Regions from separate parts of the Micromonospora sp. B006 genome, predicted to be linked through region 2. Evidence: riboswitches for the same ligand, from Rfam matches in the RefSeq annotation. Region 2 holds a riboswitch; the other holds the start of a gene.
The links. Region 2 has a riboswitch for thiamine pyrophosphate ahead of MicB006_RS19125 (ECF transporter S component). Riboswitches for the same ligand answer to the same signal wherever they lie in the genome.
Positions count from the first base shown of each region.

Region 1 (4,407 bases), 700 kb from region 2:
CGTGCCGGTGGTGCCCGGTCGCGGCGAGCACGCCCGGCCGTCCGGGCAGCGGCCCGATGATCGGCGCATTGTCCGGCGTACCGGGGCGCAACCCGGCGACGGCCTCGGCCAGCTCGTACTCGACGAGTTCCGGCACCAGCTCCACCGCGGCGCGCAGCAGCGTCAGCACACCACCGGCGGTGACATCGGTGTCCGCGCGCTCCTCGACTGTCGCCCCGACGACGACCTCACCGCTGTCCCGGGGCACCAGGTAGACCGACTCGCTGTCCGCGTACCCCCGGATCACGTGCCGGAAGCCCGGCGGGCCGCCACCCGGCGCGCGCAGCCGCAACACCTGGCCCTTCACCGGGCGGACCGGCAGGCCGGTCAGCTCCGCCGCGCCGCAGCCGGCCGCGACCACTGTGACGCGGGCGTCCACCTCGGACAGCCCGCCGACGCGGGCCGGGCGCAGCTCCACACCGGCTCGTTCCGCGGCCGTGCGCAGCGCGGCGACCAGCCGGCGCGGGTCGACCTGGTGGTCGCCGGGGGCCACCGCGCCGCCGCGCACACGCGGCGCCAGCGCCGGTTCGCGGTCGCGCAGCTCCGAGGGACGCAGCGGCGTGATCGGCAGTCCCAACCCCTGTTGGTACGACCACAGCCGCCCCGCCTCGGCCAGGTCGTCGGCGGTGAGCCCGACGACGAGCGTGCCCTCGGTGCGGTACCCGATGTCGACGCCGCTCGCCTCGGCCAGCTCGGCGGCGAAGCCGGGCCAGCGGGCGGCCGAGTCGACGAGCAGCCCGGTCAGCTCGCGCTCACCGAAGTACGCCTCGGCGACCGGCGACAGCATCCCGGCGGCCACCGACGAAGCACCCGACCCGGGCCAGTCGTCGTGCACCACCACGCGCAGTCCGCGCTGCGCGCACCGCCACGCGATCGCCCACCCCACCGGCCCGCCCCCCACCACCGCCACGGGGGTAAGGAAGGGCCCCCTGTTAACGCCTCCGGTAGAGGAAGGGCCCCCTCTTAACACGTCAGCGCCCGCATCAGCTCGGCGGTGGCGTGCGCAGGATCGGCTGAGCCGCTCAGCGCCCCCACCACGGCCACCCCGTACGCCCCGGCGGCCCGCAGCTCCGGCACGCTCGCGGCGGTCACCCCGCCGATCGCGATCACCGGCACGGTCACCGCCTCGGCGACCGCGCGTATCCCCTCGGGGCCGATCGGTTCCGGCAGGCCGGACTTGGTGGTCGTGACATGACACGGCCCCACACCCAGGTAGCCGGCGCCGGCGTCCACAGCGGCACGGGCGCCCACCGGTTCCCGGGCGGTCGCGCCGAGCACGGCGTCCGGGCCGAGCACCCGGCGCGCGGCAGCCACCGGCAGATCGTCCGCGCCGACGTGGCCACCGGCGGCGCCCACCGCGAGCGCCACGTGCAGCCGATCGTTCACCAGGCACCGCGCCCCGTACGGCCGGCAGGCGTCGACCACCAGCCGGGCCAGCTCGTACGCCTCCCGGTCGGTCGCGTCGTCCTCGACGCGCACCTGCACGACGAGTTCGGCGCCGGCCACCGGCAGGGCGGCACGCAGCACCGCGAGCGGGTCACGCCCCGGCCGGGTGTCGGTGATGAGATGCAGTCGTCCCAGGGACAGCACGGCAACGCTCCTCCCTGCGCCGGCATTACCCGGATCAGGTTCGACGGTCGGGGGCTTCCAGCCCCCCTCTCAGCCCGGTCCGCACCGGGCTCCCGTGGGTCACTTGCGGCCTACCGTACGACGCCTCCCGCCCGTACGGAAGCCCGGGTGAGGTTTTTCCCAGGAAACCGTTCACCTTCCGTTCCGGGACAGCCGGTGACCGTCCCGTCACGACACGCTGCCCGGATGTCCGTTCCCGCTCGCGTTCCGCGCCGCCTTGCGATCCTGCCGTTCCGCGGCGGCCACGCCGTCTCCGAAGGGCTGCTCACCTGGACGATGCTGCGCGGGCCGACGTGGATCCGCCTGCTGCCGGACGTGTACGTGCACCGGGACGGATACCGCGCCGACGACCACCGGATGTGGTGCGAGGCGGTGGCGTTGCGCCTGCCACCGGGTGGCGTGCTGGCGGGGCGCAGCGCCGCATGGCTGTTCGGCGCCGACGTGCTCACCCGCGACGCGCCGGTCACCGTGCTGCTGCCGACTGCCGCTCGACTGCGACCGCACCCACGGTTGCGGTTGGTCCGGTCGCCGCTGCCGGATCGGGACCGCACCCTCGTCGGCGGGCTGCCGGTCACCACCCCGCTGCGTACCGCGTTCGACCTGGGTCGACAGGGTTCACTCGCCGAGGCGTTGGTCGCCGTCGACGTGCTGCTGCGTCGCCGGGTCGTGAAGCTGCCCGCCCTGCGGGCGTACGCCGCCGACCGGCCGGGCTGGCCGGGCGCTCCGCTGTTGCGCGAGGTGCTGGCGCTGGCCGAGCCCTTGAGTGAGTCCCCGATGGAGACACGACTGCGGCTGCTCCTCCTCGACGCCGGTCTCGGCCCGCTCACCGCCCAGCACGAGGTACGCGCCGGCGGACGCTTCGTGGCCCGGGTGGACCTGGCCTGGCCGGCACTCCGCCTCGCGGTCGAGTACGACGGCGACCACCACCGCGAGCGGGCTCACTTCCGGCGGGACGTGGCGCGCCTGAACGCGCTGCGCGCGGCCGGGTGGCTCGTACTCCGGTTCACCGCCGACGACGTGCTACGCCGGCCCGACGCCACTGTCGCCCTGGTACGCCAGGCCCTGGCAGAACGTCGTGCCACCGCAGCAAACCACTGATCCGCAGCCCGCAGCCCGCCGCGCCCTCCGGACCGCCACCCGCTGCCGGGCCGCCCGAGACACCACGGGCGTCAGAAGGCCGCCCGCAGACACCTATGGCGTTCCACCCGCCGCTAGATCCAGCCGCGAGTGGAACGCCATGGGTGTCTCAAGGCCCTTTTGGCACCCATACCGTTCCACCCATCGTGAGCGCTGCCTCGGGGCGGAACGCCATGGGTGCCTCCGCGCGAGCGGGCCCCGGTGGGCGCACGCCGCCGCTCGGGGCAAGCCCTGACGCTCGCACGCTGACGAGCGGGCGCCTCCCCGACGCGCAAGCGGACCGAACACGGGCGGACCAACCGCGAGCGGGCCCAACGCGCGAGCGGGCAAGCCCCGACGCTCGCACGCCGACGAGCGGGCGCACCCCCCGACGCGCGGACGGACCGAACACGGGCGGACCAACCGCGAGCGGGCCCAACGCGCAAGCGGACAAGCCCCGACGCTCGCACGCCGACGAGCGGGCGCACCCCCCGACGCGCGGACGGACGGAACACGGGCGGACCGAACGCGCGAGCGGACCCAAGGCGCGGCCCGACGCGCGAGCGGACCCAACGCGCGCGCGAGCGGGCGCGTCGATACCGGCAGGGGCAGTCAGAGGATGGCGTCCAGAGCGTCCAGGTCCTCGTCGGACGGCTGCCACGTCCCGGCTTCGGCGTTGGCCTTCACCTGGTCGGGGGTGGTCGCGCCGGCGATCACCGATGTCACGGCGGGACGCGCCGCCAGCCCACCGATGGCCACCTGGAGCATGCTGATCCCGCGCTCGGCCGCGTACGCCTCGATCGCCTCGATGACGTCCCAGCGCGCGGCGGCCAGCCGCTCGGCGTACCGGCCGCCACCGGCCAGGCGGCTGCCGGACGGGGGCGCCTCGCCCCGCTTGTACTTGCCGGTGAGCAGCCCGTTGGCGAGCGGGAAGAACGGCAGCATGCCGAGGCCGAACCGCTCGCAGGCCGGGATCACCTCGTCCTCCACCCCGCGCTCCACCAGCGAGTAGTGGTTCTGCGCGGAGATGAACCGGGTACGCCCCTGCGACGACGCGGTCCAGTCGGCGTCGGCGATCTGCCAGCCGGCGAAGTTGGAGTTGCCGAGGTAGCGGACCTTGCCGGCGGTCACCAGGTCGTCGAGTGCGGCGAGCGTCTCGTCGATCGGGGTGCCCGGGTCGGGCTCGTGCATCTGGTAGAGGTCGATGTGGTCGGTGCCGAGCCGGCGCAGCGACGCCTCGACGGCGCGGGCGATGTAGCGGCGGGCGCCCCGGGCGTCGTGGTCCGGCCCGTTCGCGCCGTGCATGTCCATGCCGAACTTGGTGGCCACCACCACGTCGTCGCGGCGGCCCTTGAGCGCCTGGCCGAGCAGTTCCTCGGAGGCGCCCTGCGGCTCGCCGTAGATGTCGGCGGTGTCGAAGAAGTTGACCCCGGCGTCGAGGGCGGCGTCCACCACCGCCCGGGTGCCGTCGATGTCGAGTTTGCGGCCGAAGTTGTTGCAGCCGATGCCGACCACGGACACCACGAGCCCGGAGTCGCCCAGCCGGCGATAGGTCATCTCACTCACGAGATCCACCCTATGCCCGCTCCCCGGGCGCGCACCCGGGGAGCGGCTCAGCCCACG
Region 1 is NZ_CP030865.1:4,981,996-4,986,402, forward strand. Features, by position in the region: gene thiO (glycine oxidase ThiO) at 1-1,009, opposite strand, end outside; gene thiE (thiamine phosphate synthase) at 1,003-1,629, opposite strand; TPP riboswitch at 1,624-1,735, opposite strand; gene MicB006_RS22335 (DUF559 domain-containing protein) at 1,855-2,766, shown strand; gene MicB006_RS22340 (aldo/keto reductase) at 3,397-4,359, opposite strand; gene MicB006_RS22345 (ABC-F family ATP-binding cassette domain-containing protein) at 4,398-4,407, opposite strand, start outside.
Region 1: it holds a riboswitch for thiamine pyrophosphate, as region 2 does, so the genes downstream of both, thiE (thiamine phosphate synthase) here and MicB006_RS19125 (ECF transporter S component) in region 2, are expected to answer to the same signal.

Region 2 (4,407 bases):
GGGCAGCGCCACGGCCAGCATCCGGAGCACCAGACCCAGCGCCGTGACGAGCACACCTTCGGTGACCAGCACCGGACCGGCCTGGAGCAGTACCGGGCCGGAACGGTCGGCGGCGAAGAGCACCAGCGTGACCAGGATGCCGACGGCACCGGCGAGCAGCGGCCAGGCGCGGCGGGCCAGCACCCGGTAGCGGACGCCGAACAGCGGCAGCACCGCGAGTTCGACGGCGATGGCGACGGCCGGAGCCACCGGATCGAGCGTCGCCACCAGGATCAGCGTGAAGACCATCGCGGCAGCCAGTTTCGCCACCGGGTTGCGTCGTGCAAGCGGGGCGCCCGGCGCGGCGACCGGTTCGAGGTTGATCACGAGGACGCCCCGGCGGCGGGACGGTCCAGGGTGAGCGTCCGGTCGGCCAGCGCGACGACGAAGTCCTCGTCGTGGGTCACCGTGACCACGCCGTGCCCGGCGTCGCGCAGCTCGGCCAGCAGGTCGACCAGCTCCAGCCAGGTGCGCCGGTCCTGGCCGAACGTGGGCTCGTCGCAGATCAGCAGGCGGGGCGCGGTGGCCAGGGCCGTCGCCACGCTCAGCCGCCGCGCCTCGCCACCCGAGAGGGTGTACGGGTTGGCGCCGGCCAGCCGGTCCAGCCGCAGCCGGTGCAGCAACTCGTCCACGGTGGCGGTCACCGCAGTCTCGGGCTGACCGGTGCGGCGCGGCCCGAGCGCCAGCTCGTCGCGGACGGTGGCGGTGACGAACTGGTGCTCCGGGTCCTGGAACACCGAACCGATCCGGCGCACCAGCGCGGGGGCCCGCCAGCGGTACGGGGGAGTGCGCGCGTCCCGCCCCGCCAGCTCCGCCGACGCGGTGACGGTCCCCGCCCCGGGTGGCAGCAGGCCGCCCAGGAGCAGCGCCAGCGTGGACTTGCCGGCCCCGTTGGGGCCGAGGACGGCGAGCGCCTCGCCGGCGCGTACCCGGAGGTCGGTGGGGGCCAGCCGGGGTGGCAGCCCGAGCCGCTCGGCGGTGAGCAGCACGTCGCCGGGCGGCGTGGTGGCGTGCCGGGGTGGCGCGACGTGGCCGGGTACCCAGACCCCGGCGGCGGCCAGCGCGTCGCCGTGCGCGGCGAAGACCGCAGCGGGCGGCCCGTCGGCGCGCACCCCGCCGCCCGGTTCCAGCACCACCACGCGGTCGACCAGCGGCAACGCCTCGGTGACCCGGTGCTCGACCAGGATCATCGTGGTGTCCGCGTCGAGCGCGTTCGCGACGGCCCGGCGGATCAGGGCGGCGCCGGCCGGGTCGAGGTTGGCGGTGGGCTCGTCGAGCAGCAGCAGCCCGGGGCGCAGCGCGAGCGTGCCGGCCAGGGCGAGCCGCTGCTGCTCGCCGCCGCTGAGCGCGGCGGTCGGGCGGTCCCGGGGGTACGGGAAGCCGACCCGGTGCAGCGCCTCGTCGACGCGGGGCCAGATCTCCCCGGCGGGTACGCCCCGGTTCTCCAGCCCGAACGCGACGTCGTCACCGGAGCGGGCCATGACGAGCTGGGTCTGCGGATCCTGGAACAGGATGCCGACGCGCTCCCGCGCCTTGCGCGGGTCCAGCCCGTCGATCTCGACGCTGCCCTCCTGCTCGCCGGAGTCCTCCGGCAGCAGGCCGGCCAGCGCGGCCAGCAGCGTGCTCTTACCGGCCCCGGAGGGCCCGAGCAGCAGCACCCGCTCGCGGCTCTCCACGCGCAGATCAACCCCGCGCAGAGCCCAGCGTTTCCGTCCCCCGTGCCGCCACCCGAACCCCCGCAGCACCACCCCGCTCACCGCCCACCCCCTCTCCCGGCCCAGCCTGCGTGATCAAGGAGTTCGCGTCCGGAAAACCGTGCCCGGCGGACGCAAACTCCTTGATCACCGGGGCGGGGGTGGGTGGGAGCGCTAGACCAGGGCGCGGTCGCGGCCGGCGGGGAAGCGGTCCAGCACGCCGGTGTTCGCCAGCGCGCGAGTGAGGACGTGCGCGCCCAGACCGGCGACGATCGTGGCGCTGACGATCGTGATCAGCGCGTACGGGAGGCGGTAGGAGGCGAAGTCGTACGCCTTGTTCCAGTAGACGAAGTCGAAGATCGCCGCGCCGAGGCCGGTCAGCGCGCCGGCCAGCGTCGCCACCGGCAGGCGGAACGAGCGGTACCGGAACGCGGCGAACGCCAGCTCGGCGCCGATGCCCTGCATCAGGCCCTGGAGGATCACGATGCTCGCCCACTGGCTGCCCAGCAGGGCGGAGATGATGGCGGCCACCGTCTCGCAGTACAGGGCGGCGCCCGGCTTGCGGATGATCAGGCCGGCGAGCACCGCCGGGATCAGCCACACGCCGTAGAGCACTGCCTGCGCCGGTGGGAAGAACGCGAACGCCGCGTCGGTGGCGCTCCAGAGCAGGCCCCAGGCCCAGAAGACGACGCCGAAGGCGACGGCGATGACCGAGGCGACGACGATGTCGACGGTACGCCAGCGATTGCTGTCGGTGTGGTTCACGGTTGGCTCCCAGTTCGTCGAGGTGAACCAGGAGAAGACGCACGCCGCGCCCGGTGGTCACCGGACGGCGACGCGGCTGGAGGTCGACCGAACTCCCTGCGCTGGCATTACCCAGATCAGGTTCGAGGGTCTGCGGGCATCGGCCCGCACTCTCAGCGCTGTGCGCTCCCCTGTCGGATGTGAAGTTGTCTCGTCGCAGACGCTAGCACCGACCACGGGCACCGGCCCAGCAGGGCGAGTGTCGGTATGGTGGCGATCATGCTGGTGGATGCGCGGGGACTGACGTTCGAGGTACGCGCCGGCGGCCCCGAGGGCGGTGACCCGGTCCTGCTGCTGCACGGCTTCCCACAGCACTCCGGCGAGTGGGACGCGGTCACGCCCGCGCTGCACGCCGCCGGGCTGCGCACGTACGCGCTCGATCAGCGCGGCTACTCGCCCGGGGCACGGCCGGCGGACGTCGGGGCGTACCGGATTCCGGAGCTGGTGGCCGACGCGGCCGGCGTGCTGGACGCGCTCGGGGTGACCCGCGCGCACCTGGTCGGCCACGACTGGGGCGCGATCGTCGCGTGGGGCCTGGCGGCGGCGCACCCGGAGCGGGTGCAAACGTTGACCGCGGTGTCGGTGCCGCACCCGGCCGCCATGGGCCACGCGCTCGCCACCGACCCCCGGCAGAAGATGAAGTCCGCCTACATCGCGTTGTTCCGCAAGCCCGGTACGGCGGAGCGGGTGCTGCTGGCGCTGAACGCCGCCACGCTGCGCAAGCTGCTCAGCGGTGTGGGCGACGCCGGCGCGGTGGCCCGGTACGCCGAGCCGATGCGCGAGCCGGGGGCGTTGACGGCGGCGCTGAACTGGTACCGCGCGATGACCGGGGCGGACATGAAGGCGGTCGCCCCGGTCGGGGTGCCGACCACGTTCGTGTGGAGCGACAAGGACGTGGCGATCGGCCGGACCGCCGCGCAGGCGTGCGCCGCGCACGTCACCGGTGACTACCGGTTCGTGACGCTGCCCGGTGTCACCCACTGGATCCCGGACGAGGCGCCCGGCCCGCTGGCCGACGCGATCCTCGCCCGGTGCGCAGGAACGGAGGAGGCATGACGGTGAGCGCCGAGGCGTACCTGGCGGTGGTGACGGAGACGATCGGCCGGGTCGCCGCCGAGCAGCGGCAGAACGTGGCCGACGCGGCCGACCTGATCGCGGCGGCGCTGCGCGCCGACGGTGTGGTGCACGCGTTCGGCACCGGGCACTCCGAGGCGCTGGCCATGGAGATCGCCGGGCGGGCCGGCGGGCTGGTGCCCACCAACCGGATCGCGCTGCGGGACCTGGTGCTGGTCGGCGGCGACCCGGCCGACGTGCTCGGCCCGAAGCTGGAACGCGACCCGGCGGTGGCGCACCGCCTCTACGAGCTGGCGCCGATCCGCCCGCAGGACGTGTTCGTGCTCGCCTCGAACTCAGGCGTGAACGGCGCGATGGTCGAGTTCGCGTCCATCGTGAAGGAACGCGGGCACGGGCTGGTGGCGATCACCTCGGCGCAGCACTCGGGCCGGATGACCTCGCGGCACCCGTCCGGCCGCAAGCTCGCCGACTTCGCGGACGTGGTGCTGGACAACGGCGCCCCGTACGGAGACGCGACGCTGCCGCTGCCGGGCGGCGGCGCGGTGGGCGCGGTCTCGTCGATCACCGCGGCGCTGCTGGCCCAGCAGATCGTCGCCGAGGTGGTGGCCCGGCTGGTCGCCGCGGGGGAGCGTCCGCCGGTCTACCTGTCCGCGAACATCACCGGCGGCGACGAGCACAACGCCGAGCTGGAGGCACGGTACGCGGGGCGCATCCGCCGCGGCTCCTGAGGCGGTTTCGCGATCGCCCGGACGGGGCACAGGCGGTGCGCCGGTGGGCGTTTCCCGCCGGCCGTGCC
Region 2 is NZ_CP030865.1:4,280,755-4,285,161, reverse strand. Features, by position in the region: gene MicB006_RS19135 (energy-coupling factor transporter transmembrane protein EcfT) at 1-366, opposite strand, end outside; gene MicB006_RS19130 (ABC transporter ATP-binding protein) at 363-1,796, opposite strand; gene MicB006_RS19125 (ECF transporter S component) at 1,908-2,498, opposite strand; TPP riboswitch at 2,574-2,680, opposite strand; gene MicB006_RS19120 (alpha/beta fold hydrolase) at 2,757-3,593, shown strand; gene MicB006_RS19115 (sugar isomerase domain-containing protein) at 3,590-4,339, shown strand.